Regions from separate parts of the Flavobacterium sp. CR10 genome, predicted to be linked through region 1. Evidence: riboswitches for the same ligand, from Rfam matches in the RefSeq annotation. Region 1 holds a riboswitch; the other holds the start of a gene.
What was found. A riboswitch is a leader RNA that binds a small molecule or an ion and turns the genes downstream of it on or off. The one in region 1 is predicted to bind S-adenosylmethionine.
Positions count from the first base shown of each region.

Region 1 (16,680 bases):
TGTAAAAATACACATTTAATCTCTACCAAATCTATAGGATAATTGTAAAAATGTTATTATTTTAGCGCCAAATTTTTTTTATGGATTTTCAGATTGGTCTTGTCATTGCAGGCTTAGTAGTTGGATTTATTGTTGGGTTAACTGGTGTAGGAGGCGGTTCTTTGATGACGCCAATTTTATTATACTTTAATATTCCGCCAACAACCGCGGTAGGAACCGATTTATTATATGCCGCGTTTACTAAAGCCGGAGGTGTATTTGTACACAACAAAAAAGGCAACATCAATTGGAAAATTACGGGTTGGCTGACTTTAGGAAGCGTTCCCGCCGCTTTATTGACATTATGGATTTTAAACAGCATAAAAACTGATATTGAAACCATCAATAGAGTTATTAAATACAGTTTAGGCTGGGCATTATTATTTACTTCTGTTGCTATTATATTCAAAAAAAGGCTTTTGAAATTTTCTCAGAAACATGCTGGTGATAAATTCCACAGCGAAAGCACTACTCAAAATATGCTGACTATTGGAATTGGAGTTTTATTGGGAGCTACCGTAACATTGACTTCTATCGGAGCTGGAGCTTTAGGAACTGTAACTTTATTTTTCCTTTATCCATTACTGCCAACACCAAGATTAGTGGGAACTGAAATTGCACATGCTGTTCCTTTAACTTTAGTTGCTGGAATCGGACATGCTTCAATGGGAAATCTAGATATTGGCTTATTAGGACAATTGTTGATGGGATCGCTTCCTGGAATATATTGCGGAAGTATGTTAAGCGGAAAAGTTCCCGATCAATTTCTTAGAAACGCAATCGCCGTAATGCTTTTTATGGCTGGATATAAATTGATATTTTAGTTCAGTTTTTAAACCATATAAGTAATATAAGTTCATTTAAAAAATTGCAGACAAAGTCTGAACGAACTTATATTACTTATATGGTGAAAAATTAAAACGCAATGTCTGCCAAAGAATTACTTTCTAATATTTTAAGTGTATTATCGCGGACTTCTGTCATTAATCGGCGCGCTGCGCAAGTTGATTCATCATCGCAGTCATCACATCTTTCGTAGAAATTATGACTTGCGCAAGGCAATAACGCGATTGGACCTTCTAAGATACGATAGACTTTTGCCATACTGATATCTTTTGGATCTTTTATCAAATAATATCCTCCGCCTTTTCCTTTTTTCGCACCTAAGAAACCTGAATTTCTTAGTAACAACAAAATACTTTCTAAAAATTTTATCGAAATATGTTCGCTTTTCGCAATTTCGGCAATCTGAACGGGTTCGTTATTTTCGCGTCTGGCTAAATAAGTCAAAGCTTTGATTCCGTATTTTGTCTTTTTTGAAAGCATGTTTATGTTTTAGATTTCAGCTTTTCAAGAGTTAACTGATTGCTGTAAATTATTAAACAACAAAAATATGCTTTTTGTTCGAACTATCACAAAAGAATAAAGTTAAATTCTACTAATTCTATCAGATTACTTCGTTTATTCTCTTCTAAACATACAAAAATAGACTTTTTATAAAAACCCAAGAATCAAAAAAGACGATTTTCAATAGTAAATCTTACTATCAAAAATCGTCTTTATATAGAAATTGAAAATCTAAAGTCTAAAATCTGTAATCTAAAATTTAAGAAAGCGCTTGTTTCAAATCTGCAATTACATCTTCAACGGTTTCTAAACCAACAGAAACACGAACAAGACCTTGCGTAATTCCTACCGCCAATTGATCTTCTTCAGATAATTTACTATGCGTTGTAGAAGCTGGATGCGTTACAATAGTTTTTACATCGCCAATATTTGCCGAAAGAGAACATAATTTAATTTTATCTAAAAATTTCCTTCCTGCTTCAAGACCACCTTTAATTTCGATTGCAATAATGTTTCCTCCTAAACGCATTTGTTTTTTCGCAATTTCATATTTTGGATGTGATTTCAAGAATGGATATTTCACACTTTCGACGTTTGGATGACTTTCTAAAAATTCAGCTACTTTTAGAGCATTTTCGCAATGTTTATCTACACGAACAGCCAAAGTTTCTAAACTTTTAGATAAAACCCAAGCATTAAATGGAGACATTGCTGGACCAGTATTTCTTGAAAACAAATAAATTTTTCGAATTAACTCCGCTTCTCCAACTGCAACGCCTCCTAAAACACGACCTTGACCATCTATTAATTTTGTTGCCGAATGCACTACGATATGAGCACCGTATTTAATAGGCTGCTGAATATATGGTGTTGCAAAACAGTTGTCAATTATTAAAATCAGATTGTGTTTTTTTGCAATTTGACCTAATAATTCTAAATCAATTACATCTACACCAGGATTTGTTGGTGTTTCTGCGTATAAAATTTTAGTATTAGGTTTAATGAAACTTTCTATTGTTTCTGGTTTATTGATATCAAAATAGGTTGTTTCAATATTCCATTTTGGGAAATACGTCATGAATAACGCGTGAGTTGATCCAAAAACACTTCCTGCTGAAACGATGTGATCGCCAGAATCTAACAATGCAGCAAACGTAGAATAGATTGCTGCCATTCCTGTTGCAAAGGCATAACCCGCTTCCGCTCCTTCCATTGCGCAAACCTTGTCAACAAATTCAGTTGTATTTGGATTGCTGAAACGAGAATAAATATTACGAACTTTTTCTTCTGTAAATGAAGCTCTCATATCCTCTGCATCTTCAAATATAAAACTTGAAGACAGGTACAAAGGCGTTGAATGTTCCTGAAATTGTGTTTTTTCTAAATGTGTTCTAATGGCTTGTGTTTCAAAACCAAATTCTTCTGTATTCATTGTGTGTTGTTTTTGTTTTTTTGTTTCAGGTTTAAGGTTTCAAGTTTTACAAACTAAAACCTAAACTAAAAACAAGTCAATTATTTATGCTCAATCTGAGCATTTTCAAATTATCTAATTGACTAATTATCTAATTTTATAAAGCTTCGTTGTTCAATACAACTTTGTATTTAATCGTAGCTGTTGGCTCAACTGTTTTGGCTACTGAACAGTATTTCTCAAAAGAAAGCTGTGCCGCTTTTTTTGCTTTTTCCGGATTGATTTCTCCTTCTAAATAGAAAACCACATCGATTTCTTTAAAAGGTTTTGCTTCTTCAATCTGAACACGTGTTCCTTCAACCTCAGCATTAAAAGAAGTGATTTCCTGACGCTGTTTTTTCAAGATCGAAATCATATCAATAGCGCTGCATCCTGCAACTCCCATTAAAACTAATTCCATTGGACTTGCACCTAAATCGCTTCCGCCAAACTCGGCTCTGCTATCAACGTCAACTACGTGTCCGCGTTCATTTTTTACTTTAAAATGAAATGCGTCATTTACTCTGTTTAAAGTTACTTTCATTGTGTTGTTATTTTTTTTGTTTTTTATTCTTCTCAATTTTGTCATTTCGACTGAAAGGAGAAATCTTCGTTGCTAAATCGACAAAGATTGACATTACTTTGTCGAGCTACTTGCAGAGATTTCTCCTTCGTCGAAATGACAAACTAGGTTTACAAATCTTAAATCTATCCCGATAGCTATCGGGACTAAAATCTGCAATCTAAAATCAATTATCCTTTATCCGACAATCTCAAAATATCTCCGAAAACTCCTCTCGCTGTTACTGCAGAACCTGCACCAGCTCCTTGAATAACGATTGGACGATCTCCGTAAGATTCTGTGTAAATTTCGAAGAAAGAATCAGAACCTTTTAATCCACCTAATGCAGTATCTTTTGGTACTGAAACTAATTTTACTTCTAGATTTCCTTTGTCATTTTGTAAATCTCCAGACAATTCACCAATATATCTTAAAACGTGATTTGGCTGTTGATCTGCTTTTATTTTAGCATAAATCGGATCGAACTCTTTTAATTTCGTCAAGAAATCGGCAGCGCTTCCTTCACGTAAGTGCTCTGGAATTAGATTTTGAATTGAGATTTCTTCGAATTCATTTTGCAAATCTAATTCTCTAGCTAAAATTAATAATTTTCTACCAACGTCATTTCCGCATAAATCCTCACGCGGATCTGGTTCTGTATATCCATTATCAATTGCTTCCTGCAAAATTTCGCTGAAAGGCGCATCTTTCGCAGAGAAATTATTGAATAAATAACTTAATGTTCCAGAGAAAACTCCTTTTATTTTTGTGATATTTTCTCCTGAAAGGTGCAATAATTTAATAGTATCAATTAACGGTAAACCTGCACCAACATTAGTTTCATACAAATAATTCTTTTGGTTTTCTGCCAAAGCTTTTCTCAATTCTTTGTAGAAACCATAAGTCAATGTATTGGCTACTTTATTAGAAGAAATCAAATCGAAACTGCTTTCTACAAGCGGAATATAATTTTCAACGAAAGTTGCACTTGCAGTATTGTCAATCGCAATTAAGTTTTCTAAATGGTGCTCATTAGCGAAAGCAATAATATCTTTAATTGTATATGCTTCACCTTTAGTTTCAATATCATTTTTCCAGTTGCTGGTAACACCGTATTTGTTTAAAAGCAATTTTTTAGAATTCGCTATAGCAAAAACATTCAACTTAATGTCTTTACGCTTTTCAATCGCTGCAGCCGATTCTAAAATCTGATTGATTAAAGTTCCTCCAACTAATCCGTGGCCGAAAATTGCAATGTTGATCTTCTTAGAAACTCCAAAAATCTCTCCGTGAATTACGTTTAATGCTTTGTTTAACTCCTCTTTCTTAACAACTAAACTCACGTTTTTACCCGTTACAGTGTTGTTAAACAAAATCGGAACAATTTTATTTTTAATTAAAGCAGTGTAAGGTTTATGGAAAGTGCTCAAATCCTGTCCGATAATTGAAATTACCGATACGTTATCTGTAACTGTAATCTGATTTACGTCTTTAGAATAAAAGTCATTTTCAAACTCTTTTTCTAATTCAACCATTGCAAGAGTAGCTTTTTCTGTTGCCACAACCAATCCGATTCCTCTTTCTGAAGAACCTTGAGAAATGATACTCACGCTGATATTATGATCACCCATCACTTTAAAAATTCGGGCATCAACTCCAGCTTTTCCAAGCAATCCTCGTCCTTCAAGATTTACGAGAGAAACATTTTCTAAAACAGAAAGTGTTTTAATTCCTTCTTTAGAAGAATCTGATGTAATTAAAGTTCCGCGATTTTCGTGATTGAAAGTATTTAAAATACGAAGCGGAATATTCTTTTCCAACAAAGGAATAATCGTTTTAGCATGAAGAATCGTCGCACCGAAATTTGCCAACTCATTTGCTTCATTAAACGATAAATATTCGATTTTCTTAGCGTCTGCCACTAAATCTGGATTTGCTGTGTAGATTCCGTCTACGTGCGTAAAGTTTTGTAATTCTTCGGCATTTAAATAATTTGCGATTAACGAAGCGGTATAGTTACTGCCATTTCTACCTAAAGTAGTTGTGTCGTTGTTGTTATTAGATCCAATGAAACCTGTAACTATATTAACCGTTTCTCCGTTATGTTCTTTAAAATAATTTACTACGTTTTTCTTTGAAAGCTGTTCTAATGGCTGTGCATCGCCAAATTTAGAATCGGTTTTCAATAATTCTCTTGTATCCACAAAATTGGCTGGAATTCCTTTTTCCAACAAAATAGCCGTCAATAATTTAGCCGAAAGCAATTCTCCTTTTGACAAAATCTGATCTTTGATTTTTTTGCTGTAATCGCCGATTAAACTTACACCTTCAAAAAGTTTGTCTAAGACATTAAACTCTTCAGACAAATCAACTTGCGGGTAATCTGATATTTGATATTTTTTAAAATTCTCTAATAATTCTTTATAACTGCCATTTTTAGCAGCAATGCTTAAGATAAATTCAAGCTCATCTGTCGCATTTCCGCGCGCAGATACTACAACGGCAATTTTTTCACCTTGATTTACTTTATCTGAAATGATTGAAACAACTTTGTTAAGTCCTTCTCCGTTTGCTAATGATTTACCTCCAAATTTTAATACTTTCATTTTTATTTCTTTATTGTTTCTGCCTTAAAAATGTCGGCAAGTAAATGATCTAATTGTTTGTACTCGATTAAAAAAGCGTCATGTCCGTGAACCGAATCAATTTCGCTGTAGAAAACATTGTCTTTAAACTTCTTCAATTCTTCATAAGTTTCTACGTTTTCTTTTGCTGTAAAAAACAAATCTGAATTGATTCCGATAATATGAATTGAAGCTTCTGTTTTAGATAATAAGTTTTCAAAACTTTCACTATTTCTAGTGATATCAATTGTTTTAAGCAACTGATTCATTAATTTATAAGAAGACAGCTGATATCTTTTCTGCAATTTTTTGCCGTGATGTGCCAGCCAGCTTTCGATATTAAAAATCAAAAGGTCTTGATTGATTGTTCTTTGGAATTTTTCTTTGAATGATTCTGGCGAACGATAACAAAGCATGGCATGTATTCTGGCATCTTCAATTGGTTTTGAAGAATTGTTTAAAATCTGTTCTTGCAGGAAGCAATTGGCGATGAGCCAGTCCGTAGATTTCCAGTCGCTCGCAATCGGAATAAGGTTTTCTGTAATATTTGGTGCCAAAGCAATGATTTCCCATGCAATTCCGCCTCCAACAGAACCTCCGATAACCGCAAAAAGTTTTTCGATATGTAAAGCTTTTATACCTTCAACAAACATTCTTGCAACATCTCTGGCTGTAAAGTCAAGATAATTTTCGATCAAGAAAGAATTGCTTCCGTTTCCAGGAATATCAAAGGCTAAAATGGTATAAACAGCAGTATCGATGGTTTTACCTTCGCCAATTAAGTCATTCCACCAGCCGTTTTCGCCAGTTACCTGTGCATTTCCTGTTAAGGCATGATTGACCAAAACAATAGGCGCACTATGCAAAGGCTGTCCTGACAGTGTAAAACTTAATGGTATAGAATGATAGGTTGCACCACTTTCTGTGATGAAATCTTGAATTATAATAGGGTTTGGTATATTTTCCAATTTCAAATCTGTTGTATTATTGATTTGTATATGGAAATATTAGAAAGAAAAACTAGGTTTAACTAGAAAAAATCTTGTTGTTATCTTTCCACGTTTGGCGTGGTAGAATGTAGCACCTTCTTCGTTTTACCGAAGGGTTGCTAAGGCTTCATCGGGTCTAATCCCTCGTCCTTTCTTTATAACATTTCAATATTTGTTTGAACTTAACGAGTGCAAATTAACTACTATTTTCTCTAACAAACAAATTTTATCTAAAAGTGTTTGTTAAATTTCTGAGACTTACTTTAGCAAAAACTATTATACGCAAAAATTTACCGAACAAAAATGCCCAGTAAAATTAAGCAGGTTTTACCCTAGTTTATGATGCTTCTTCTGTTTAGATAAAAAGCGTATCATTTTCTTTTGAATACATCAAAAACAATAAAGAGTTTGGTGCTTTTTTCTTAGCTCCTTTACTTTCTTCTGTGATTCCAGCCTCTGTTATTCCGAATCTCGGATGAGCCAATTCGTTTGTTGGCGGCGGATTATTTTTTCTTGTCCTTCTGTTTTTCAAATTTGAAATTTTTTCTGCTAAGTAGTTCAATGTGCTCATGATATTAAGTTTTAGTTAAGTTGTGTTTTATAATCTTTATTTCTCGTTTATCTTTTTGTTAAATCGCTTTCTGGAATAAAAAAACCCTTTTGGATTTTCAGATACCAAAAGGGTTTAAGTTTTTACACTCACGTATACTTTTAGTATCAACAGACGTATGCGCAAATAAGCGCGACAGTAAACATCTTGTTCATCTGTAAGGATTTATTCATCTGTAAGGATTTATTCATCTGTGATTTATATTGTATTTTATTTAAATTCTGCATTTGTATTAAATTAAAAAGCCTCCCAAAATTTCTTGGGAGGCTCTTACTATATTATTATTGTATTCTTACAATTTTTTTAAGCAATAGACACCCCAGCCTCGGTCTTAACCGAAATGGCACAAAACATTTTGTTGACTTTTAAGTTCATTTGATTTCTAGTAGTTTTTGGGTATAACAAATATGCAATTATTTTTTTTATTACACAAATTAAATTCAAGAATTTAATTACAAAAATCGTTAAAAATCAATTTTTTAACGTCAAAAAACATCTTACAAAAACGAAAACGAAATAATACAAGTAAAAAACTTACAAAACAAGCTTGCTTTTCTTCATAACTCCATTTGACAAATCAATTTATCAAAGAACTTTTTTACCTTTTTCTAAAAAATTAAAGCCAAACTGCTTCTTTGCTTCTAATTTTTTCTGCAATTTTTAGAATATCGGTTATAATTCCTCTCGAAATTGCCTGTTTGCATGGCGGAGCACTCTGAATTACAATCGGAATATCGGCGTAAGATTTGGTATAAATTTCAAAAATATTGTCAGATCCTTTCAATTGTCCAATTGGAGAATCTACTGGTTCCGAAATTAATTTGGCTTCTAAAGTGCCTTTTTCTACATCAAATTCTCCTACATATCTAAGCACATGATTTTCTGCTTGAGTTATTTTGGCAATTTTAAAAGATTTATCTACAGCCACTTTGTCGAGCACTCCATTTTTTTCCAAATGTTCTTCGGTTATAAAAGGTTTTATTTCAATATCTGAAAGCTCAAAATCTTTTCCTATTTCTCTGGCCAATATCAAAAGCTTTCTTGCCGTATCATTTCCAGAAAGATCTTCTTTAAAATTTGATTTCATTAATCCCAAAAGGCTTGTGTCTTTTAGAACAGATGAAAAAGAAACTTCTTCTGATGAAAATCGATTAAAGACATAACTCAAATTATCGGAGAAAACACCTCGAATCTTCGTAATTTTTTCGCCCGAATAATACAAATCTCTTAAGGTCTGTAAAACAGGGATTCCAGTTTCGACCGAGGTTTCATACAAAAACTCTTTATCATACTTTTTAAGATCTGCTCGCAGTTCTTTATACAAGTCAATCGGAAGCGTATTAGCTTTTTTGTTTACTGCTACAATATTGAATCCGTTTTTGATTAGCGTATTATAATGTTTCACCAATTCATCACTCGCTGTTGCATCTACGGCAATTAAGTTTTCAAATTCGTTTTCTTGTGCAAATTCGACAATATCTTCTACTTTAAAAGGAACTGCCAATTGTCTAAAATTGGTTTCCCAAGAATAGCCTACACCTTCTTTCTCAAAAAAAGCAACCGTCGAATTGGTTATTATTGGAAAATGAAAATCGATGTTTTTACTTTCAAGGAAAAACTCCTGACTTTCGATAATCTGATTAATCAAAGTACTTCCGATATTGCCAATTCCGAAAAGGATAATGTTTATTTTAAGCTTTGACATAATTTCTAACATTTTAAATATTTTACCATATAAGTAATATAAGTTCATTTAATTGGGGCGTTTATTATTTAAACGTCTTCTTAAGTTAGACGCACCGCTGTGCGCCTTCACTAAAATGTACTTATATTCCTTATATGGTTTAAATTTTATAAAGATGCTTTTCATAAAAAATCACCTTTAGCAAAACCACTCGCTAAAGGCAATTTTTCAAACAAAAAACAAAAAAACCTAATTTTTATTGATGCTGTATTGAGAAAGCGAAACGCTCTCAAAAACAGTTTGCAGATCGGCAATTAAATCTTCAATATCTTCAATTCCCACAGAAAGACGAATCAAGTCTTTAGAAACTCCTGTTTCTATTTGCTCAGCTTCTGTTAATTGCTGGTGCGTAGTACTTGCTGGGTGAATAATCAGTGATTTTGTATCACCAATATTTGCTAGCAGAGAGAATAATTTGGTGTCGTCTACTACTTTTTTAGCAGCGTCAAAACCTCCTTTTAATCCGAAAGTGATAATACCGCTTTGTCCTTCTGGCAAATATTCTTTGGCCAAAGCATTGTATTTGCTAGATTTTAAACCTGGATAATTTACCCAGACTACCTCATCTTGTTTCTCTAACCATTCGGCTAGAGCCAAAGCATTTTCACTATGTTTCTTAATTCGGATTGGAAGTGTCTCTAATCCTTGAATAATCTGGAAAGCATTAAATGGACTTAAGGCAGAACCAAAATCACGCAGACCTTCAATTCGAGCTTTTGCTATAAAAGCTGCATTTCCTAAGGCTTCATGATATACTAATCCGTGGTATCCTGCAGATGGCTCGGTAAATTCAGGAAATTTTCCGTTTGCCCAGTCAAAATTTCCAGCATCAATGATAACGCCTCCTAATGAAGTTCCGTTTCCTGCGATATATTTAGTTAAGGAATGAATAACAATATCGGCACCATATTTAATTGGGTTTAATAAATAAGGTGTCGCAACTGTATTATCTACTATAAATGGCACTTTGAATGCTTTGGCTTCTGCCGAAATTGCTTTTAAATCTAATATGTCTAATTTTGGGTTTCCAAGAGATTCAACAAAAAAAGCTCGCGTGTTTTCTTTGGCTGCTTTAGTAAAGTTTTCAGGTTGTGAAGGATCAACAAAAGTAGTTGTGATTCCTAATCTTGGCAACGTAACTTTCAGAAGGTTGTAAGTTCCGCCATACAAACTGTTTGACGCTACGATATGATCTCCTGCTTTTAATAAAGTTAATAATGTTGTAGAAATTGCCGATGCTCCAGAAGCCGTTACTACTGCTCCAATTCCGCCTTCAAGTGCCGCCAGTCGCTGTTCCAAAATATCGTTTGTCGGATTGTTAAGTCTCGTGTAGATAAATCCAGCTTCGGCAAGACCGAACAGATTGGCTGCATGATCTGCATTATTAAATACGTATGAAGATGTCTGATAAATTGGCACGGCTCTAGTTCCTGCGTTTTTAGTTACGTCGTGTCCTGCGTGTAGTGCGTTTGTTGCAAATTTTTGTGTACTCATGATTTCTTAGTTTTTTAGGTATTGTTAATACGTTTATATATTGTAATTGATATTGATTTTTAGAAATTGATTTAAGCTAAAATGTCTTCAGCTTCTTCTTCAAGATCATATAGATGAAACAATAAAGATTTCTCTGTTTTTCTCTGCTTTGCAGGATCATATTTTAAAGTTTCAGTTGATGATTCTTCCGAATTATTATTTCTTAATAAGTATTGAAATGCGATTGTATTTATATCTAGTGTATTCATGATTTAAAATTTAAAATGTTGGAAATAAAAAAGCCCTTTCGGATGGCGACCAAAAGGGCTTATAGTTTAACTATAACAAAGATTGTCTCTTTCACTTTTGGCAACAGCAGGTTTGGATGCACATTTGCATCATCTTACAACACATCATATCTCTTTTTGCTATTGTTTTCATTTTATTTAAAAATTGAATTTTACTATTTTTTAAACTCGACTAATTTGATAGAATAAATGTAATAAGTATTTTTTTAACGACCAAATTAAAATTGAAGTTTTATATTATTTTTTTTGAAATTTCTTTCAAACCTTTATTTAAAAGGCTTGAAAGAAATTATTTTAATTAAAATTTAAAGCTTAAGCGCGCAAAACCAAATCTTCCGTTTAATCCAAATTGAGAAACTGCTCTTGAATAAGCAAATTGATTCGCATTTGTCAAATCTGTACTTGGCGCTGGCGACAAAGTTGGCGTTGTATTTGTAAAAGCTGGAGTTGCAGGATTATTTCTGTCTGGATAAACATCTCCTATATTATTAACTCCAATTGTTGCTCTCAAATGTTCGTTGATCTGATATCCTAAAGATAAATCGGTAACCAATTTTGCGCTGTATTCTGGATGTTCGTACACAGAAGAAAATCCGTCTAGATTAACATCTGTTGCTCCTGGATCTGTAACTTTTCCGAAATAGCTATTTCTTAAATAAATATCTAGTTTTTTAATATTGAAAGTTGTCATCAAATTGGCTTTCAATTTCGGAATCGCTTCTTCTAAATATACTCGGCTTGATTCTGGAAAGAAAGAATAAATATAAGGTTCTCCTCCTGCATTAACGATTGATTGCGGAATATGCAAATCGCCTACTCTTTTGGTTTCATTAAAACTAAATGCAAAATCATTTCTAATTGTGAAATCTTGAATTACATCATATTTCTGAGAAATTACCAAATCAATTCCTTTTGTTTCAGAATCGATTCCGTTTGTCCAAAACGAAGCTCTTTCTACTCCTTTCAAATCAAATGCCTGTTGAAATAAAGTCAACGCCTCAGCCTGTTCTGGAGAAGTTGCCGCTGCTATCTGTGCATCTGTAGGTCTTGAATATTGTCCAGACAATACAATTCTGTCGTTGATTCTTGTAAAATAAGCATCAGTTGCAATGGTTATGTTAGCTTCAGGAATTTTGAATGTAAATCCTGTACTGATGCTTTTTGATTTTTCTGGCTTTAAACTTTCAATTCCAATGCTTTTTGCCGCTTGCGAATCATTGGTAAAATAACCAACTTGATATGGAGCACCGTTTATAAATTGTGTTGAACTTGATTCAAAATATCTTTGCTGTAAAGAAGGCGCTCTAAAACCTGTTTGTCCAGAAATTCTCCAATTGATGTTGTCATTTAGTTTTAAAAGAGAAGCCAGTTTGAATGTAACTGTATTTCCAAAATCTGAATAGTTTTCATAACGCGCTGCTCCATTTACAAGCCATTTTTCAGTGGCATTCAATTCTAAATCAACATAAGCCGCACCACTTTGTCTGTCTTTTTCTTTAGCATCCGAAGGCTGGAATCCTGAAAACCCTTGCGCTCCTGCTCCACGTTTGTTCCCGAAGAAGTCTGTTACAATTAATGGCGAATTGCTTGGCAGAATTCCTGAAACTAAATTTCCATTTACATCATATAATCCGTAAGAAGCTTCTTCTCCTGCTTTAATCTGATAATTTTCATATCTGAATTCACCTCCAAAAGCAACGTTCAATCCAGAAAGAATATCTAGTTTTTTACTAAAATCCAAATTGGTTGTGCTTTGTAAAAACGAAACTTTTCCAGCATCAAAACTAAACGGTGAATTTGTTCCTAGAGTTGCATTGATCGTATTATTTACATCATAATTAAAAGAGTTTGTTCCTAAGTTGGTGCTTAAATCGGTATCAAACCCAAATAATTGCGTAGTTACACCAACTGCTCCAGAAGCATCTAAAATTTTCGATTCAATTTCTGGCAAGAATCCATTTTCATACACTTGCGTGAAAGTTCCTGAACCATTTGGCAGTCTGTTAAATGCATATGATTTACCGCCTCTATAAGAAACTCCACCAAAAGAATATAATGAAGTGATTTCGCTCAAAGGATATTTAGCATTAAAATACAATTGTCCTGCAGCCAATTCTGACTGTCCAACACTCATATTATAATCACTTCTCTGTTGACCTCTATAAGCCAGTTCATTATTCGTCACATCAAAATTTAAAGCCGTTTGCATCTGTGCAATTGTCGATGCCGATGCAATAGCGTTTTGCTGTGCCGTTGTAAAATAACTTACTTGCGGTGCATATTGTTTTAGTGATGATAAAATCTGAGCTGAATTTGTAGTTGTATTAATGTTGCTAAACAAAGAGTTGATTTCTACTCCATCTTGCGCAGCTCTATTTTCAACCGCATTGTAAGCATTAAAAATTGGGTTGCTTCTAATTCCTGCTCTACTTGTTGCTTGTCTTGTTACTGCAGTTCCCGTAACATTTAAGAAACTTCCTGGTTTGCCTAATGAAGTTCCGTAGTTTAAATCGATTTGGGCGGTTTGTCCGTCTGCTCCTCCTTCAAAATTATTTGATCCAGAAGATAGATTGGCTCCGTATTGAATTCCTCCTGTCAAATAATTAGCATTTTTCTTTAGAACAATATTAATAACTCCGGCAATTGCATCAGAACCATATTGCGCGGCAGCTCCATCTCTTAAAACTTCAATTCTTTCTATAGCAAAAGACGGAATGGCATTTAAATCTGTTCCCACAGATCCCCTTCCTGGCGATCCGTTTATGTTTACCAAAGCACTTGTGTGTCTTCTTTTTCCGTTTACTAAAATTAAAACCTGATCTGGTCCTAATCCTCTTAATTGGGCAGGATCAACGTGGTCTGTTGCATCTGCTGTAGATGTTGGGTTACTCGTAAATGATGGAGCAACATAATTTAAAATCTGCGTTACGCTGGTTTGCGGTGCTCCTTTTGTTATTTCTGATACGTTAAAAACATCAACCGGAACTGGTACATCTGTTTTAACTCTGTTTTTACTTCTTGATCCAATAATAGTAACTTCAGACAGTTCGTTGTTTTTTAAACTATCTTGCTCTTTTTTATTGTCTTGAGCATAAAGTCCTGAAAATGTCACAAGACCTAAAACGATTAGTACATTTTTCTTCATTTCTTCTTTACTGATTAATTAGTGTTTTTGGCTTAAAAAAAATCTTACAGCTTTTATTTTTTGAATAAAAAAACCTCTGCGGTTCGGCAGAGGTTCTATTTATATATTTTGAAAAATATTTACAATAGTGTCTCTGCGGAGAACTCCGGCATCTTACAAGACATCATATTGCAAACTGTAAATTTCATTTGTTTCTTTTGTTTTAACGGGGCAAAGTTGCGAACTATTTTTTAATCGACCAAACAAAAAACCAAATATTTTCTATTACCCTATCAAAATAGTATGTTATTGTTAAATTTCTGCTAGAAAAAATAAAAAAAGTTGAACTTTAATTTGCAAATCAAAATGGTTTCATACCTTTGCACCCGAAATAGAGGAAAAATTTGAACTGATTGCAACCTCTTCATAATGAAATGGTTTCGTTATGAATGCTGAAAGATTCATTTCAGCAGTAAAAAATGCTAAAGCAGGAACCCTCCTTTAGCCCTTTTTAGCAATTATTTCCTCGCTTAAATTTAAAATTAATACATTTTTATTACATTATTATGGCTTATTTATTTACGTCAGAATCTGTTAGTGAAGGGCATCCAGACAAAGTTGCAGATCAAATTTCGGATGCATTAATTGACAACTTTTTGGCATTTGACGCTGACTCAAAAGTAGCTTGTGAAACATTAGTTACAACTGGTCAGGTAATTTTAGCAGGTGAAGTAAAATCGAATACTTATCTTGATGTTCAGCAAATTGCACGTGAAGTAATCCGTAAAATTGGATATACTAAAAGTGAATATATGTTTGAAGCGAATTCTTGTGGAATTCTTTCAGCTATTCACGAGCAGTCTGCAGATATTAACCAAGGTGTTGACAGAGCTAAGCCAGAAGAACAAGGTGCAGGAGATCAAGGAATGATGTTTGGTTACGCTACAAACGAAACTGAAAACTTCATGCCATTGGCATTAGATTTATCTCATAAATTATTACAAGAGTTAGCAATTTTAAGACGCGAAAACAAAGAAATCACGTATTTACGTCCAGATGCTAAATCTCAAGTAACTTTAGAATACAGCGACGATAACAAACCAACTCGTATTGATGCGATTGTTATATCAACTCAACACGATGATTTTGACGAAGAAGCTGCAATGTTAGCAAAAATCAAAAAAGATATTATCGAAATTTTGATTCCTAGAATTATCGCTAAAAACCCAGAGCACGCTCATTTATTCAACGATAAAATCAACTACCATATTAACCCAACAGGAAAATTCGTTATTGGAGGACCTCACGGAGATACTGGTTTAACAGGAAGAAAAATTATCGTTGATACTTACGGTGGAAAAGGTGCTCACGGTGGTGGTGCATTCTCTGGAAAAGATCCAAGTAAAGTAGATAGAAGTGCTGCTTATGCAACTCGTCATATCGCTAAAAACTTAGTTGCTGCCGGTGTTGCTGATGAAATCTTAGTTCAGGTTTCTTACGCAATTGGTGTTGCTGAGCCAATGGGAATTTTCATTGAAACTTATGGAACTTCTAAAGTAAACTTAACTAACGGTGAAATCGCTAAAAAAGTAGAAGCTATCTTCGATATGCGTCCTTACTTTATCGAGCAACGTTTAAAATTAAGAAACCCAATCTATAGCGAAACTGCTGCTTACGGACACATGGGACGTAAACCAGAAACTGTTACTAAAACTTTCTCTGCTCCAGGCGGAAACGAAAAAACGGTTACTGTTGAGTTGTTTACATGGGAAAAACTTGATTTTGTTGACCAAGTAAAAGCTGCTTTTGGATTATAATTCAGACTTATAGACTAACTTAGATTATTAGACGTCTAGATTAGCTAAACATAAAAAGCCGATTTCTAATTCTAGAAATCGGCTTTTATTTTATACTGATAATTCTTTATTAATATGTTCCGTTACTCATTTTAGTTAAAACTTCCTTCATTTGATTTGCAGTTTCTTCATCAACGTCACTAGTAATAAATTTTACTGCTAAAACCTGTGTTTCGATAGCTTTTTGTGTCTGTCCATCTTTATAATACAATTGCGCTAAAGTATCTAAATAATACGGATTGTTTTTAGATATTACTAAACTATATTCAGACCATTTAATAGCGTTCTTTATAAAGTTTGAGTTCTGTGGTTTTAATACAACTGCCCATGCCGCGTTATTGCAAATATCTGAGTGGTAAAGTTTAAATGAACTCCATCCATCATAAGAATAACTTGAGCTAGAATCTAAACCTCCAAAAATAGCATCTAATTTTTCTATTGGGCTTGGTCCAGCTAATGTATTATCAAAATAAGAACTGAACTCTTTCAAATATGCAGTATTAGAACCATCCTGATCTTCAAGCTGGCTTAAATAATAAAAATAATTTCTGTAG
Region 1 is NZ_CP185985.1:1,531,629-1,548,308, reverse strand. It holds gene ACNRYB_RS07030 (sulfite exporter TauE/SafE family protein) at 81-863, shown strand; gene ACNRYB_RS07025 (RrF2 family transcriptional regulator) at 955-1,365, opposite strand; gene ACNRYB_RS07020 (trans-sulfuration enzyme family protein) at 1,646-2,818, opposite strand; gene ACNRYB_RS07015 (OsmC family protein) at 2,955-3,380, opposite strand; gene thrA (bifunctional aspartate kinase/homoserine dehydrogenase I) at 3,590-6,004, opposite strand; gene ACNRYB_RS07005 (alpha/beta fold hydrolase) at 6,007-6,990, opposite strand; SAM riboswitch class I at 7,068-7,175, opposite strand; gene ACNRYB_RS07000 (hypothetical protein) at 7,367-7,582, opposite strand; gene ACNRYB_RS06995 (homoserine dehydrogenase family protein) at 8,238-9,326, opposite strand; gene ACNRYB_RS06990 (O-acetylhomoserine aminocarboxypropyltransferase/cysteine synthase family protein) at 9,555-10,859, opposite strand; gene ACNRYB_RS06985 (hypothetical protein) at 10,931-11,107, opposite strand; gene ACNRYB_RS06980 (TonB-dependent receptor plug domain-containing protein) at 11,445-14,291, opposite strand; gene metK (methionine adenosyltransferase) at 14,837-16,087, shown strand; gene ACNRYB_RS06970 (hypothetical protein) at 16,197-16,680, opposite strand, start outside.

Region 2 (16,680 bases), 1.9 Mb from region 1:
GAAGCGCCATGATACGCTGCAATTTTGACAAAGCTGCTGTCATACCGCTTCCGGTAGTTACCAAAACATCCGATTCGTTGGCATTAACCGATTTTTTAATAATATCTCTAGCATGCTGATAGGCATAAGTAGAAGTTTTTCCTGTCTGACTTGAAAGTGAATGCGTATTGGCAATCATTGGACCAATTTTATTGAGCATTATCTCTTCGATTGGAGCGTATAATCTTCCGCTGGCAACCCAGTCTGCATAAACTAGATTTTGTTCTCCGTAAACCGATTCGAAAGTATGATCAATTCCTACTGTATTTTCTCTAAATTTAGAAAAGTAACACTCAGGTTCTGTTGGTTTTGTTGTTGACTCAATAGCATTCATATCCTTGTCATTTTAAAATTAACTAATATTGTATTATTTGTATTTCTTATCAATCTTATCATTCATCTGAAAAACAAGATTGTGCTTTTCTTTTTTAAATTTTATTTTCTAAAAGTCTTTTCAATGTAGATTGTAATTCTTCTCCATACAGGTTTTTCGCAACGATTACCCCTTTAGGATCCACCAAATAGTTTCCTGGAATGGCTCTTACACCATATAATTTGGCAACAGCGCTGTTCCAGAAAAGCAAATCAGAAACATGTGTCCAGGTTAAATTATCGTCTTTAATTCCTTTAAGCCAGTTTTCTTTCTTTTTATCAAGAGAGATTGCCACAATGTTGAATCCTTTGTCGTGAAACTCTTTGTAAGCCGCTACAATATTCGGATTTTCTCTTCGGCAAGGTCCACACCATGAGGCCCAAAAATCAATCAAAGTATAGCCTTTTAAGTTATCATAAAGACGAACTGGCTTTCCTTCCGGATCATTAGCTGTAAAATCTGGGGCTTTTTTACCTACCGATAATCCGTCTAAAACAATAGCCAGTTCTTTTAATTCTTTCACGTAAGTGGTACTTTGAAGACTTTTATCTAGCAAAGCAATATTTTGTGTAATCTGTTCAGGTGTTAATCTATAAGACCAGTTTCTGTACAATACATAAGCAGAAACAATAGATTTTGGATTTTCTGTTATGAATTTACTGATTTCCACATCTTTGCTCTTTTTGTAGGCTTCAAACAAATCCTGAGAAGCAGAACCTTCAACCACAGATGTTGTGTAATATTTCTTCGGACTCAGTTTTACTGTAATCGGATTTTTTTCTAGAAAAATATACAATGGAGAGCTTTCTGTATTTACGCTTAATCCGTATAAATCTGGTGTTTTTACTTTCGTTTTAAAACTAAAATTTCCGTCTTTTACTTTTGCCGAATCAATCGTGGTAAACATCTTATTGTGAAACTTCTGCAAGTAAACGTATTGCGCTACGGTATCTGCAACCGTTCCTTTCAATTGTAAATTATTTTCCTGAGCCTGAGTTTGAAGAGCCCCAAGATATAAAGCAAAACCTAATAGTATTTTTTTCATTTTATTTTTAGTTTTAAGATTAGACAAAAGAATTTCAGGCCAATGTCAGAAGTCATTGGCAGTATTTTATTTTATAAAGAGAATCTGGTGTAAACTATTGTTTTCGCATTCAGAAAAAAGCAAAAGCGTTTTCTTCAAAAATGGAATTCAAGAGCTCATAACCTGCGTATAAAATAGATTCTGCTTTCATTTTAATTAAGATTTAATTGGATGATCTTAAACAGATTTACGGAGAAATCTTTCTTATCTGCCCGCATTTAGCGGAAGGATTTAGCACCTTATTCGGCAACAGGTTGCTAAGACTTCATTGGGCCTATTCCCTCAGTCTTTCTGGATAAGTATCATGTTATAAATTTTCTTCGATACAAATATATATTAATCCTACCGAATTAGTCAAGTTTAAAATTGTTTTTTTTTAAATTTATTTTTTAGACCCCCTTCCAAAAACCAATAAAACACTTATAATCAAATAATTAAAAAACATATTTTTATTCTTTTTCAAAATAAATTCATACGTTTTTTAATTCAAAAGCCAGAATGCATTTTAAAATTCTAATGGAATATATGCAGATATTTATTCTTTTCCAGATCTGAAAGCGGTTTTTTAAATCCGTTTTCGAGGTTAGAAGCAATTAATCCGAGCACTTGCTTTAAATCGTTAAAATTATTTGGTTTCACAAAATAACAGAATGCCCCAAGGTTTCCGGCTGCTTCCATATCATTTTTATGTGAAGAAGTAGAAATCATAATCACGGGAATATTTTTGTAACGTTCCTCTGATTTTAATTGTTTTAAACATTCCCAGCCATTCATAATAGGCATATTTAAATCTAAGAAGACAATTTCAGGAGTTTTGTCTTGACTTTTTAGCATTTTCAATGCTTGATCTCCATTTTCTGCACAATGACAAATAATACTTTCATTTATATCAGCCAACGCTTCGCAAAACATTTCTGCATCATCCCTATCATCATCGGCTAATAAAATTATCTTCTTACTCATAATCAAATGTCTTTTTCTTTCTGTTCAAATGGAAGTGTTATAATAAAAACAGCTCCTTTATCAGCAATTCCAGTTGCGGTAATATTTCCTCCGTGACGTTCTGCTATTTTTTTGCAAAGAGACAACCCTAAACCTGTTCCTTCATAACGATCTTTAGAATTTAATCGGGTAAAAGTTTCAAAAATGCGTCCTGTCTGATCGAGGTCAAATCCAATTCCGTTGTCTTCTACACTAATTACAGCTATTCTTTTACCGTCTTCAAATTGCTCTTTTGCATTAATGGTAATCTGTGGCGGAATGTTTTCTTTAGCAAATTTAATAGAATTGTTTATCAGGTTATAAAATAATTGATAAAGCAACACAGAAGCACCTTCAATAACAGGAAGTTCTTGATAGTAAATACTTCCGCCTGTTGTTTGAAGCGAAATTTCAAGATCGGCTTCTATATTTCTAATCACTTCATTGAGATTAACGATTGTTGCTTTTTGCGAGTCGGCATTGATTTTTGAATACGCAAGTACGCCGTCAATCATAGTAAACATGCGATCTGCCGCTACATGAATTCTTTCTATATATCTCGTCGCCGATTCGTCTAACTGATTTTCAAGATGATCTTCTAATCGACTTACAAATGTCTTTATTTTTCTAACAGGCTCTTTTAAATCGTGAGAAGCGACATGAGCAAATTGCTGTAAATCATCATTGGAACGTTGCAATTCTTTGGTTCGATCTGCCACCAGAATTTCTAACTTTTCTGTAATCGATTTTTGCTCATGAATATCGGTGCAGGTACCAAACCAATTGGTGATTATTCCTTCTTTATCTCTAATGGGAAGTGCTTTACTTAAAAACCAGCGGTATTCTCCTGTACTTCCATTTTTTAAACGAAATTCTATCTGATAGGAAGATCCCGCATGAACACTTTGGTACCAAGTTCGCAAAACATCGTAAACATCGTCATGATGGAGCGCTGGAACCCAACTGGAATCTCCAAATTCGTGTTCGCTAAACCCCGTATATTCATACCAACGGCTATTATAATAATCTATAAACCCATCTGGCTGAGCAGTCCAAATAATTTGAGGCACAAGATCTGCAAGCTGCCTAAATTTCTCTTCACTTTCTGCTATAACATTTTGAAGTTCTTTTTGTGAAGTAATATCACTCGCGGCGCCAAACCACTCTACAATCTTTTCGTTTTCATCTAATATAGGAACCACTCTTGAAAATACCCATCTTACAGAATCATCTTCTTTTATAATCCTATGCTCCATTTCAAAAATGCTTTTTTCTACTATAGATTTAGAAATAAGATGAACTGCCTGATTCAAATCGCTAGGATGCACAAATTTATCCAGCCAATTAATGCTATGTCCTCCAGTCCCAGAAAGTCTTCCTCCACCTTCAAGGCTATGCATAACCATCCAATCAGAATCCATTCGGTAAACCAAATCAGATGAAGCATTGACCAAAGCTCTAAAACGATTTTCGCTTTTTTCCATTTTCTGACGAGCCTCAACTTGTTCCGTAACATCGACTGCTACCTGTATCATTCCCGTTATCTGATCTTCTTCAATTAATGGGCGGTACGTTAAGTTATAATAATAGTTTTTTACTTCTCCAGTTCTATTATGTGGCACAAGCACCTCGCTTTGGTCAAAAGGGATTCCTTCATTATAAACCTTTAAAACCTGTTCCCACACATATTGGCCTTCAAGTTCTGGCAGCACATCAATCAATCTCATACCAATAATTTCCTCACCACGTCCAATCATTTGCAGCATATGTTTATTTATCTGCTCAATAATGAGATCATCGCCTTTTAGCACTAAAGTTGGAGCTGGCGTCTGATGAATCATTTTACGAAAACGGCTTTCGCTTTGCTGCAGTTTTTCTTCTGCCTGTTTGCTTTCTGTAATATCTCTTGTCGTTCCAACAACAAGTTCCACTTCTCTGTTTTCATTAAAAACAGGAACAAAAATATAGTCGTAAATTCTTCTTCCCAGTTCCGCATGCGGAAAAGAAACAGTTCCTCTAATAGATTTTTTTTCTGCAACTACAGTATCGATTTCATGTTCGTGCATTTCGGCATGCCAATCTTCATAACCATTTTCTCTTAATCCGCGTCCAATAGCTTCTTCTGCCGATTTGCCCCACATGTTTAGCAAAGCTTTGTTTGCATAAGTAAATTTATAATCGAGATCAAATACATACACAAGATCGGGTGTGCTGTTTATTATGGAATCGTAAAGTCTTTTTTGTTTTTCTGCATCGACCAATGCCTCGTTCAAAGCTGTTTCTGCTTGTTTCTTTTCGGTGATATCTTCCATCGTAATCACCAACAATTCGCCTTGGTTCACGGCCGTAAATCTAAAACAATGTTTTACGGTTTCATTACGATACCAATGTTCAAAATTAGCAGGAATACCTGTCTCCAAAGTTTCAATAAAATTTTCGAGAATCGTTTTTCCTTCTATTTTGGAAAAAACTTCACTGAACCTTTTTCCTTTGTAGTCTTCATTATTAGTCCAGTTTATAAGGTAATTGTTAAGCAACACTACTGAAAAATCTTCGATCCTATTTTTGGTATCATACAAAGATTTTAAAACTGCAATACCATTTGGCGCAGCATTAAAAACAGTTTTAAAAAGGTCTAAATTATTTATTAACTCCATTATCTTGCTGAGTGAAAATAATTTCTAATGCTGCTTAACTTACAAAATAAAGTCAAATTTGTTAAATTCTTTCTCAAATATAAATAAAAACGCATTTACTTTAAACATTCTTTAAAATGATTTTTAAGTAAAAAATCATCTTTATTTCCTTGGCATAACATCAAAAAAAGCCGAATCCGTAAGGTTCAGCTTTTTTTTTCCATGTATGACAACAATTATTGCTTGATAGAATCGGTTTTAACTGTAGCTGTTGTATCTATGCCGATAGTATCAACTTCTGGCCCTACAGTATCCATAGTATTTTGAATGCTATCATTTTCATGCGAATCAATTGTAGTGCTTTCATTCTTTTTACAAGAAAATGCTAATCCTGCCAGAAGAATCAAGAAAGCCACTTTAGTTATTATTTGCGTTTTCATAATTATAATTTTTAATGAATATTATCAAATTTTAATTTTTATAAAAATACTTCTTTCTAGAAATGTATTCTTTACACAATTTTTAGCACTTGTTACATAATGCAGTTATTTCTTTTTCTTTTTAACACTGTCATTTTTTATTCTCACGCTATCTTTCTGAACTCCCGATTCACTCGTGTAAGTTGCTCCATCTTCTGCACTCGCACTGGGTCCAGTTCCTGTTCCGGCAGTACTCTGTTTTGCTTCCATACTCTTTGCGGTATCTTTTATTGAGGTTCCAGTATCAAGAGGTGTTGTACTGGTTTCTATTTCATCACTATAACCATCGTTATTGTTTTTACACGAACTTAACACTGCTATTAAACAGATAAGAATCAAAATTTTTAGTTTTTTCATGATCATACATTTTAAATTTTAAGCAATAAACTAATATTCAAACATTTACACTTACAGCATTCACTATAATTCTTATATAAAATCACACTGGAAATCCTATAAAATTTTAGAAATAAAACTGTAATTGACCTCTGATTTTTACTTAGTAGCTTTGATATGAATGTATTACATAAAAGGACCAATAAAAATGGAAAATTCAAATCAAAATATAAATGAAGGCAGCATCACTTCTGGCGATAATGTCTCATTCTGGATTGATTCTACCGATATAATTGCTTTTGAAAAACCTACTCAGGATATCAAAACAGAAGTTCTAATTATAGGAGGCGGTATTGCCGGACTTACAACTGCATATAAACTTTTGAAAGCAGGTAAAAAAGTGGTTCTGGCAGAAGACGGTTTCATAGGAAGCGGAGAAACAGGACGAACTACAGCGCATTTAACTTGCGCATTAGATGACCGATATTATTATCTTGAGAGTACTTTTGGGAAAGAAAATGCAAAACTTGCCGCCGAAAGCCATTCTGCAGCTATTGATGAAATTGAAAAAATAGTAACTGATTTAAACATTGACTGTGATTTTGAAAGAGTTAATGGTTATTTGTTTCTGCATCCGAATGATAAGGAAAAAAATCTCGATAAAGAGTTTGAAGCTACTCAAAATGCAGGATTAGAAACAGTTCTTTTAAATCATACTCCTTCATTGGCAGAAGCAGAAGATCAGAGATGTCTCGCATTTAAAAATCAGGCGCAATTTCATGTTTTGCAGTATTTAAAAGGACTTTCAAAAGCCATAATTGAACTAGGAGGAATCATTTATACCGAAGCTCATGCCGAAAATATAACCGAAAAAGGTGCAACCGTAAATGGTTTTAATTTTTCTGCTGAATATATTGTTGTAGCGACCAATACGCCAATTAATGATGTTTTGACTATGCATACCAAACAGCATGCTTACAGAACATATGTTATTGGCGGAAAAATTCCGAAGGACAGTTTACCGCATGCCTTATGGTGGGATACAGGTGATCCAGAATCCAAATGGGTAGCACAGCCTTATCATTATGTACGACTGCAAAATTTTGATGATGAATACGATCTGCTAATTGTTGGCGGTGAAGACCATAAAACAGGACAAGCTGATGAGGAAGGAATTTCTGCATTTTCACGTTATGAACGATTGGAAATCTGGGCTAAAAGATATTTCCCTCTACTAGACGAAATCAGTTATAAATGGTCCGGACAAGTTATGGAACCTTTTGATTCTCTGGGTTTTCTTGGTCGAAATCCTGGCGATCAAAATGTATTTATAATTACTGGAGATTCTGGAAACGGAATGACGCACGCTACCATTGGCGCTATGCTTATTTCTGATATGATTCAGGGAATCGACAATAAATGGCAGGATTTGTACAGTCCGTCGCGAATTACATTTAAAGCAATTAGCGATTATATGAAAGAGGCTGGAAATATGGCCTCACAATATCTTGACTGGATTTCAGGATCTGATCTTGACAATACTGCCGATTTAGAACCTGGAGATGGCGGTATTCTTTCTTTCGGATTAAGAAAAGTAGCAGTTTACCGAGATTACGACAAAACACTCCATGCTTTTTCTGCTGTTTGTCCGCATTTAGGCTGCATTGTACAATGGAATTCAGACGAAAAATCTTTTGACTGTCCATGTCATGGTTCAAGATTTGCCACCGACGGCACGGTATTGAATGGTCCCGCTGAAAGCAATTTAAGCAATCTTCATATAAAATAATACCTCCACTTTTTCATTTTTTTTAGCTTGAAAACATCTGTACAAAATTGTGCAGATGTTTTTATATGCTGCCAAATTAAAACATTCATTTCATCTAAACTGTTTCAAAAAAGTAAAGGCTAACTTATATTCAAGTTAGCCTTTATTCTTTAAAATCAATCCGTTTTTGTGCCTTCATTTCCAAAAGTGCTAATATTCATATCAGAACTCTTTTTATGCCTTAATTCTTCATAATCGCTATCATCTCCCCAATCTCCGGTATTCGGTTTTTGAACAGCATCGTTTCTTTCCTGTAAATCTCCATCTATGCTTTCCTCATGCGGAAAATACATATGATATCCTAAAATTGGATCCCAATTTGATTCCTGAGTACGATCAATTCCTTCTTGGAATAAATCGTTTTGTTCGTTTTTTGTATCCATTTTTTTCTATTTTACACTTTCTTAAAATTGAAAGCTTGATTATCATTTCATTCGTAATTCAGTAAAATTCAACAAATTAAACCATAAAATTATTATATCATTTTTAAAAAAGCTTATATGATTTCCCAATTACAAAAAAATTAACATTTTTGAAAAGATTTGCTTTTAAATTCATTTAGAAACAAAACAGCCCGCAAACACAAGGCTTACAGGCTGTTTCTAACAATCTAAAGTTCTGAAAAAAATTATCCTTAAAAAGTTACCAGTTTAACCCCCAAAGTAAACCAGCGTGATGGCAGTGGTACTGCTCCTACTTCGTAATACGTTGCATTAAATATGTTTTGTCCATCTAAGAAAATGGTGAATTTATTAATTGCCTGACTTACTCTAAAATCATTTACCCAATAAGATGGTCCTGTAATTCTTTCATTAAAACGAGTTGCAAACATTACAGATAAGTTTTTAAACTGGTAATCTATCGTATTGGTAATTTGGTGTTTTAATGAAGAAATTGCATATTTTGAATACGTTTCTGTACGCATAGTTTTGAATTCAGAATCTAAATAAGTGTAGCCTAAAAGAATATTCAATCTAGAATCTTTAGAAAAATCAAATCTATAAGTTCCTCTCAAATTGATTCCGTTTGTATTTAAATCTCCTGTGTTCTGACTCTGCCAAGGCTGTGTTGTTAGATTACGCATCCAATCAATGTAATTGTCAATTTTTCTGTAGAAATAATTGGCATTCAAGCTTAAAGCTCTTTTGTTGTATTTAAATCCAATTTCGCTCTGAAAAGCATTTTCTGAATCTAAATCTGGATTTCCAACATTACCTGTTTGTTTCAAATACAAATCTGTAAACGACGGGATTCTTTGGCTTGTTCCCACATTTCCAATAATCTTAAATGCATCAGTAATAGCATAACTTGCGTCGATTCCTGGATAAATCTGCCATTTATAATCTGAATTGTAGTTTAAATACGTTCCGATATTGACATCCAGTTTTTCAGTAAAGCTTCTTCTGTATTCTGCATAAAGTCCAACATTTTCGCGATCGTGGTCTCCAATATTTGAAGAATGAATGTTTTCGTTTCTAAACTCCGCTCCAAAACCAATTTCTCCTTTAGATAATTTAACTGTAGAATTCAATTCTCCTGCAATAGAATTAGTATAATGCTGACTTCTTCCAACTGCTAAATTCGAATTTCCTAAATAACGGTAATCATCATAATTGTAACGATATGTTATTCTCGGCATAATTTTCCAATTATCGGTAATTTGATGATTGGACTGAAGATTGGCGAATGTAGTCTGAACAATTTCTGTAGAATTTTTATCTCCTGGTGCAGCGTAAAATCCGTTTGCTCCAAATCCGTTTTTGATATAACCTGCAGAACCTAAGATTTCATTTTTATCATTGATCTGCACATTTCCCTGATAGAAAATTTTATTGTTTTCGAAAGCTGTATTGTAACGGTAACCGTTGCTTTTATCATGCGAAGCAAAAAGCAAATGCTGTTGTTTTTCTTTTCCTAAAACAGCTCCCGCTTGAACTCCTGTTCCGTAAAAAGTATCACCTGTATCCTGAGTGTCTTTTTCGAAGTTAGAACCTGCATAAGTGCTTACTAAAAATCCAGAATCAGTTGGCTTTTTTGTAATAATGTTAATAGCTCCTGTTAAACTGTTGATTCCGTAAATTCTTGCTGCCGGACCGCGAACTACTTCGATTCTTTCGATTGCTTCAACCGGAAGAGGAAGATTCAGCATATTATGAGCCGTTTGCGAGTCGATTACTTTTGCTCCGTTTAACAGAACAACAGTCTGCTCAAAACTTCCTCCATCAACACTAATATCCGCTTGAGTTCCAAAAGGTCCTCTTTGTCTGATATCGACTCCGTTGGCATATTGTAGTACTTCCTGTAATGTTCTTCCTGGCAGTTTTTTTATGGTTTCGCTCGAAATAACATATACATTTCTGTTTTGCTTAGAAATTGGCGTGTTAAAACGGCCTTCATTAATAATAACTTCATCCATTTGGTTAATGGAATCCTTTTTTGTCTGTGCGTAAAAATTGGTACAAATTACTGCAAAGGCAGCAAAATAGATCTTTTTCATTTTGGTTTACTATTTTTTTGGCAAAAGTAATCTCTTACCGTACCAACAAAGCATACCAGTTTTATAATTACACCTAGTCCGGATGAATTTATGCTCGATTTGATCAAAAATCAAGCAAAACTGAGAGATATTACTTATAAATCAGATATTTAGCATGCATTTTTTTAATGCAACACTTTCTTTCCCATTATTTCTGATTTCTTCTTCTGAAATTCCAGCCTCAATCTGATTATTAGTTTTTTGACCACGCTTACTTTTCGCCACAGATTAAAAGGATTATCACAGATTTCTTTTTTATTTTGCCACTAATTGCACGAATTTTCACTAATTCTTTTTTTTACATATTTTATGTAAAAAAAATCTTTTTAATCCTTTTAATCTGTGGCTAAACTTTCCTTACAGATTGAGAAAATTAATTCGTGGAAATTCGTGTAATTCGTGGCAAACTTTATTTATTAATTTGCCTCCAGATTTTAGCACTAAAATCATCTTTGTACATTAATCTGTTCGTTCTTGTTGGATTTACACGATTCGTTAGAATAATTAAAAATCGATTTGTCTTTCTATTCATAAAGAAAAAAGTTCCTGTAAAACCCGTATGCCCAAAATCGTCTTTTGTAAAAAACTCGTCTGGTTTTCTTTTATCAAAACCTAAACCTCTGTAAATGCCTTCTTTGGCAAGAGGCGAATTTGTAAACTCTTTTACAACATTAGGTTTTAGAATCTGTTTTCCTTTATAATTACCATTATTCATAAGCATTTTACAAATTATAGCTATCGATTCGGCATTAGCAAACAAACCTGCATTTCCAGAAACGCCTCCAAAAATCGCTGCCGCTTCATCATGCACATAACCTTTTATAGTATCTTTTCGGAAAAAATTATCTACTTCCGTTGGCATTACATTATCTATCGAAGTCCATTTTAACGGATTATATCCAATTTTTGAAATGCCTAATTCCGTATAAATTTCATTGGTAAACTGATCGAGTTTTTTTCCTGTTTTGATTTCAATCATTTGCTTCACCAAAAGCAAGTTTAAATCGCTGTACAAATATTTTCCTCTTGGATTTGTATTTGCCTTCGCAATCCTTTCATAAACCGATGGATAAAATTCAGGATTCAGCCACATGTTTTTATAAATCTGAACCCAATTTTCCTTTGGTTCAAAAGAAAGATATTTCGAATCGTAAACAATGTTTTTGTTGACAAACATATTATCAAAAGGCTCAACATATTGCTCCGATTTTTGATTACTTAAAAAAGGCGAATTATCTGGCGTAGAAAGCAATGCTTGATAAAAAGTGATACTTGGCGTTAATCCAGAAGTGTGTGTTAACAGTTCGAAAAGTGTTAAATCTGAAATGGCCGTGTTTTTGTACATCGGAACAATTTCCCCAACTTGATCTGTAAGTTTTAGTTTATTGTCTCCAACCAAGCGCATTGTTACAAGCGTTGCCCCTAAAACTTTAGACATCGAAGCCAAATCGAAAACGTCATCTGATTTTACTAATTGCTTTTTAGCATAATCATGATAACCATAATTTTTAGTTATCAAGTTAGAAGCTCCTGTTCCAACAATAATCTGAGCACCAGGAAAAAAGCCTTTTTCAAGTGCATTTGTCATCATCGAATCGATGTAAACTTCAGTTCTTTTTAGATCAAAAGATTGCTTTGCTTTTTTCTGAGAATAACCTTTCGCTCCCAAAAAAATCAAGGAAACCATTATAATTTTTTCACCAATATTTTTCATAGTACTATGGATTAATTTTTAAGTCCTGCCCTGCCATTAAAGGCTCATTATTGGTTCCTGTAATTTGTATCCTAACGGCTTTTACAGGCTGTTTTGGATAAATTGATGCGTTTCCATAATCAAAATTATCGCCTTTTATAAAATCAGTTCCATTATATGAAAACTCTACAAAACCGTTATTTATTATAAATCTCGGATGATGCGGAATTCCAGTTAAAACATCAATTTTAGAAGAAGTTACAGGATTCGTAAAAGTATACAGAATCCAGTCGCCATCTTTACAGGCGACATCAGTACGCAAGTATGATTCTTCATTGTAATCTTGCAGATTCGAAATTGGAAACTTCGGATTTTCTGCCATCGACGAAGTAACTTTAACTTCTGGTTCTTGATAAGGCGAACAAGTGAATTTTACGTTTGCTGCAGACTTTTTATCTTCTTTATTTTCAACTGTAAAATCTAATCTGTACGTATTTTTTTCACTGTAATTATCAATCAAAAATCTCAAACGAGGTTTTGATTTTAATGCTTTTTCATCTGCGTAAGTCTGCACTAACTTATCATTTTCAAACAGTGAAACATTTTTAATTGTTCCATTTGCTCCATCATCTGTTGGATTAAAAGTCAAATACCAGATTCCTTTTTTATCAACATGTTCTGAGATATTTTCTGAAATTGTCAAAACTTCTGCTTTAGATGTATCCCAATTAGCAACAGGCAGTTTTTCAGCTTTTACTGCTGGACTTGCTGAATATTCATTATAAAAAACTCTGAACATATAATTTTCGTAATCTTTTGTCTGAATTGGTCCAGTATAGAAAGGCGATTGTCTTGTTGGCTCATTTCCATCTTTGTCAAAACGTACAACAGCGCCTTCATAAGGTGGAGTTACAGTGATTGTTCCGTTTTTATAAATGGCTGTTGGAGGAAAATCTCTGAAAGCGATTCCCATATCTGCCAATCTTTTCAAATGGCTATTGGTTAATCTTCCATAAAAATCATCCCAGTTTTTATCTTCTTTTTTAGACCATCCAATTTCAGACAAAGCGCTGATTCTCGGATAACTTTGGTATTCCATAATTCTTGCAGGACGATCTAAATATTCGCTCCACAAAGCGCCTTGAACTCCAATTATATTTTTTTGTTCTTCTGGCGTTAAGTCTGCATCAGGAATAGGTTCAAACGAATACGCTCTTTTTGTATCAGTAATCGCTGCCCAACGATGGCCTCGTTCTGTTTCAGATTGTGCCATATCATAATACGTAAATTGTCCCGGCATCATGATGGTTTTATATCCTTTTTTAGCCGACTCAATTCCGTAACTAATTCCTTGCCAAGCAGAAATCAATGTTTTTGGATCTATTTCTCCACCTTTCAGGATTTCATTCCAGCCGTCTGTTTTTTTATGGTATTTGTCAACAATTTTTTGAACCCTTTTAAAGAAATAATTCTGAAGCTGAAAACTATCTGTAAATCCTTCTTTCGCCATTAAAGCTTGACATTTTGGGCAATGTTCCCAATTGGCACGATTGACTTCGTCTCCTGCAACATGAATATATTCAAAAGGAAATAATCCAGAAACTTCTCTAATGATTGAATCCAAAAGATCATAGTTTTCCTCACGTCCTACACACCAAACATTTTTTACTTCGCCCTGAACACTTTTAAGTTCCTGCGTAATCGCACAGCCCACTTCTGGATACGAAGCCGTTACAGCACGCGAATGTCCCGGAATTTCTATTTCTGGTATTACTGAAATACCTCGATCGGCAGCATAAGCCACGACTTCTTTAATATCTTCCTGTGTATAAAAACCTCCATAACGTTTGTCTCCTGAACCATAAGATGGAAGCAAAACTTCGCCAGGACCTCTCCAAGCGCCTTTTAAAGTTAAATCTGGCAACGATTTAATTTCGATTCTCCAGCCGTTATCATCCGTTAAATGCCAATGAAAAACATTCATTTTATGAGCAGCCAACCAATCGATATAATTTTTTACAGTTTGTTTGTCGAAAAATTGTCTTGAACAATCGAGCATCATTCCGCGCCAGTCAAAACGAGGATAATCTTCTATTTTCACAAACGGAAGAGTTCCTTTTTTAACTTCTTTTGCAGAATAGATTTGAAGCAAAGTTTGGAAGCCGTTTAAAACTCCTTTCTCTGTTTTTCCTTTTACGAAAATTCCGCTTTGGTTTATTTCCAATTGATAACCTTCGTTCGGAAGATCTAATTTCTTATCGACTAGAAATGAAATGTTATTTTTTCCGTGTTTTTTTCCAATCGAAACAATTGGGTTAATTCCTGTATTTTTTGAAATACTTGCTGAAATATAATCGGCGCTGTTTTTTATTTTTTTGTCTACAACAATCTTTAATGGCGAAGGCAAAACAAACTGTCCCGCGCTTTGCTGAACTGATACAGGTTTCGGAATTAGGTCTAATTTTTGGGCTTGTACAAAACTAAGCGAACTTAGAAATAGGGCTAATAGAAGAATACTTTTTCTCATTTCTTTTTATATTTTATTTTGTTGAAAATTCAATCGGACTGCTTTCTGTCTGGGTCTGACTCAAAGCGGTAAGCGCATAAACGAAGTTTTCCAAACCGGCATTTGGCACTTCTAGTTTTAGAGCCGTTGTCACATAATAAATATTCAGAGGATTTGAAAAATCGGTTATTTTTCCTTTTGGAAATCTGTAAATCACATATTTCTTGTCATTTAATGCCGCTTTCCATGTTAAAACCGCTTTATCGCCTTTTTTGGCAATCACAGCATTTGTTGGCGGTTCTGGTTTTAATCTCGTAATTCTGTTTGCTTCTGGAGTTAAAGCAATGTATTTGTATTCTTTTTGAAGAAGAGGATTTCTAAGTGTATCTCCTTTTTTCAGAAAAGTAGAAGCAGTAAAATGCATAGAACCATCTATTTGAGGCATTTTACGAATCATTTCAATCTGTTTCACGATTTGATCGGGACTTCTCCATTCTGGTTCTTTAGCTGCATTAGAAATTTTGTAATCGCCGTGACCAACGTAAACATTTGCTCCATATTTATGTTCTGCCCACCATTTTGCCAAAACTTCAAAATTGGCTCGGTCAAAACCAATGTGCCAGTACAATTGAGGCGTTACATAATCAATCCAGTTTTCTTTTTGCCATTTTAAAATATTCGCATATAAATCATCATAATTGGTTGCACCTGCTCTTGTATTAGAACCTTGCGAATCTTTGGCAATATTTCGCCATACTCCAAAAGGCGAAATTCCGAATTCTACTTCAGGTTTATTGGCTATTATAGTATCTCTTATTTGTTTGATAATTAAATCGACATTGTCTCTTCTCCAATCGTCTTTGTCTTTAAACTGGCGCGGTTCTTTAGCGAAAGCTTTATCATCAGGAAATTCTTGACCTTCAATTTTATACGGATAAAAATAATCGTCCATATGAACGGCCTGAATATCATAATTTCTAACGATTTCACCCACAACAGAAGCCACAAAATCTCTGGTCTCTTTAAAACCTGGATTAAAATATCTTGATTTTCCGTAAGTCAGAAAAAGGTCTGGCCTTTTAAAATATAAGTGATTTTTTGAAAGCAGATCTCTTACTGTATCTTTCTGAACGCGATAGGGATTTAACCAAACGTGCACGTTCATACCACGTTTTCCTGCTTCATCAATCATCATCTGCAACGGATCAAAACCTGGAGCAACACCTTGAGTTCCTGTTATCCAATGCGATGCTGGTTCTTTTGTCGATTTGTAATAGGCATCGGCTGTTGGGCGAATTTGAAAAATTACGGTGTTCAAATTATTCGATCGCAAATTATCTAAAATGCTAATCATTTCAGCTTTCATCTGTTTATCTGACAATCCTGGTTTTGATGGCCAGTCGATATTATCTACTGTAGAAATCCACGCCGCTCGCATTTCTCTTTTTGGAGACTGCTGACTGAAAATTTTGGTTTGAATCAGCACTATTAGGATTAGTAATTTTAGACTTTTCATAAGGTTGTATTTTTTGGTTGATCATCCTAACAGGTTTAAAAACCTGTTAGGTTTCTAATTGATATTTATACAAAGTTAGAATTAGAACTTGAGCTCCATTCTAATATAATACCTAACAGGTTTTGAAAACCTGTTAGGATAAATGCCTCTATATTATTCTAATAAATAAATTCCGCCTTCTATAAGTGATGCCCAGACTTGTCCTTTATCATCAATTGTAAAACCATTTACGCTTGAACTTCCTAGGTTAATTTGCTTTATAATCTCAAATTTAGAAGCATCTACAATCAAAACTTCTCCTTTTCTGCTTCCTACATATATTTTGTTTCTGTTTTCTAATATTGCTGCTGGATTGTGTTCGTATCCAAGTTTTAAATCTAGCACTTTGCTTTGGTTCACCAGATTTTCTTCTGTAAGTTCAAGATCATCGCTAAGAGGCAATCTTAAAAGTAAACCGTCCATTGTTTTACCATAAAACCATTTCCCGTCTTGACTTTTTCCCATCGATTCCCTGATTTTCCATTTCTGAGTTCTTAAAAGTGTTTTTCCTGTTTCAATATCCAAAATGGTCAGAAAACGTTGCGGAGTCACAAAGTAAAGTCGGTTTTTTGTTGAAACCATATTGACATTTCCAGCAGAATAAAGGATTTGTTTGTCGTTGCCATTATTCCAT
Region 2 is NZ_CP185985.1:5,158,431-5,175,110, forward strand. It holds gene ACNRYB_RS21700 (aminotransferase class V-fold PLP-dependent enzyme) at 1-373, opposite strand, end outside; gene ACNRYB_RS21705 (redoxin domain-containing protein) at 468-1,457, opposite strand; SAM riboswitch class I at 1,698-1,798, opposite strand; gene ACNRYB_RS21710 (response regulator) at 2,010-2,459, opposite strand; gene ACNRYB_RS21715 (PAS domain S-box protein) at 2,462-5,134, opposite strand; gene ACNRYB_RS21720 (hypothetical protein) at 5,350-5,553, opposite strand; gene ACNRYB_RS21725 (hypothetical protein) at 5,659-5,949, opposite strand; gene ACNRYB_RS21730 (FAD-dependent oxidoreductase) at 6,137-7,717, shown strand; gene ACNRYB_RS21735 (hypothetical protein) at 7,873-8,139, opposite strand; gene ACNRYB_RS21740 (TonB-dependent receptor plug domain-containing protein) at 8,391-10,253, opposite strand; gene ACNRYB_RS21745 (serine hydrolase domain-containing protein) at 10,702-12,006, opposite strand; gene ACNRYB_RS21750 (beta-N-acetylhexosaminidase) at 12,011-14,512, opposite strand; gene ACNRYB_RS21755 (glycoside hydrolase family 10-like protein) at 14,526-16,007, opposite strand; gene ACNRYB_RS21760 (outer membrane protein assembly factor BamB family protein) at 16,161-16,680, opposite strand, start outside.
Region 2: it holds a riboswitch for S-adenosylmethionine, as region 1 does, so the genes downstream of both, ACNRYB_RS21705 (redoxin domain-containing protein) here and ACNRYB_RS07005 (alpha/beta fold hydrolase) in region 1, are expected to answer to the same signal.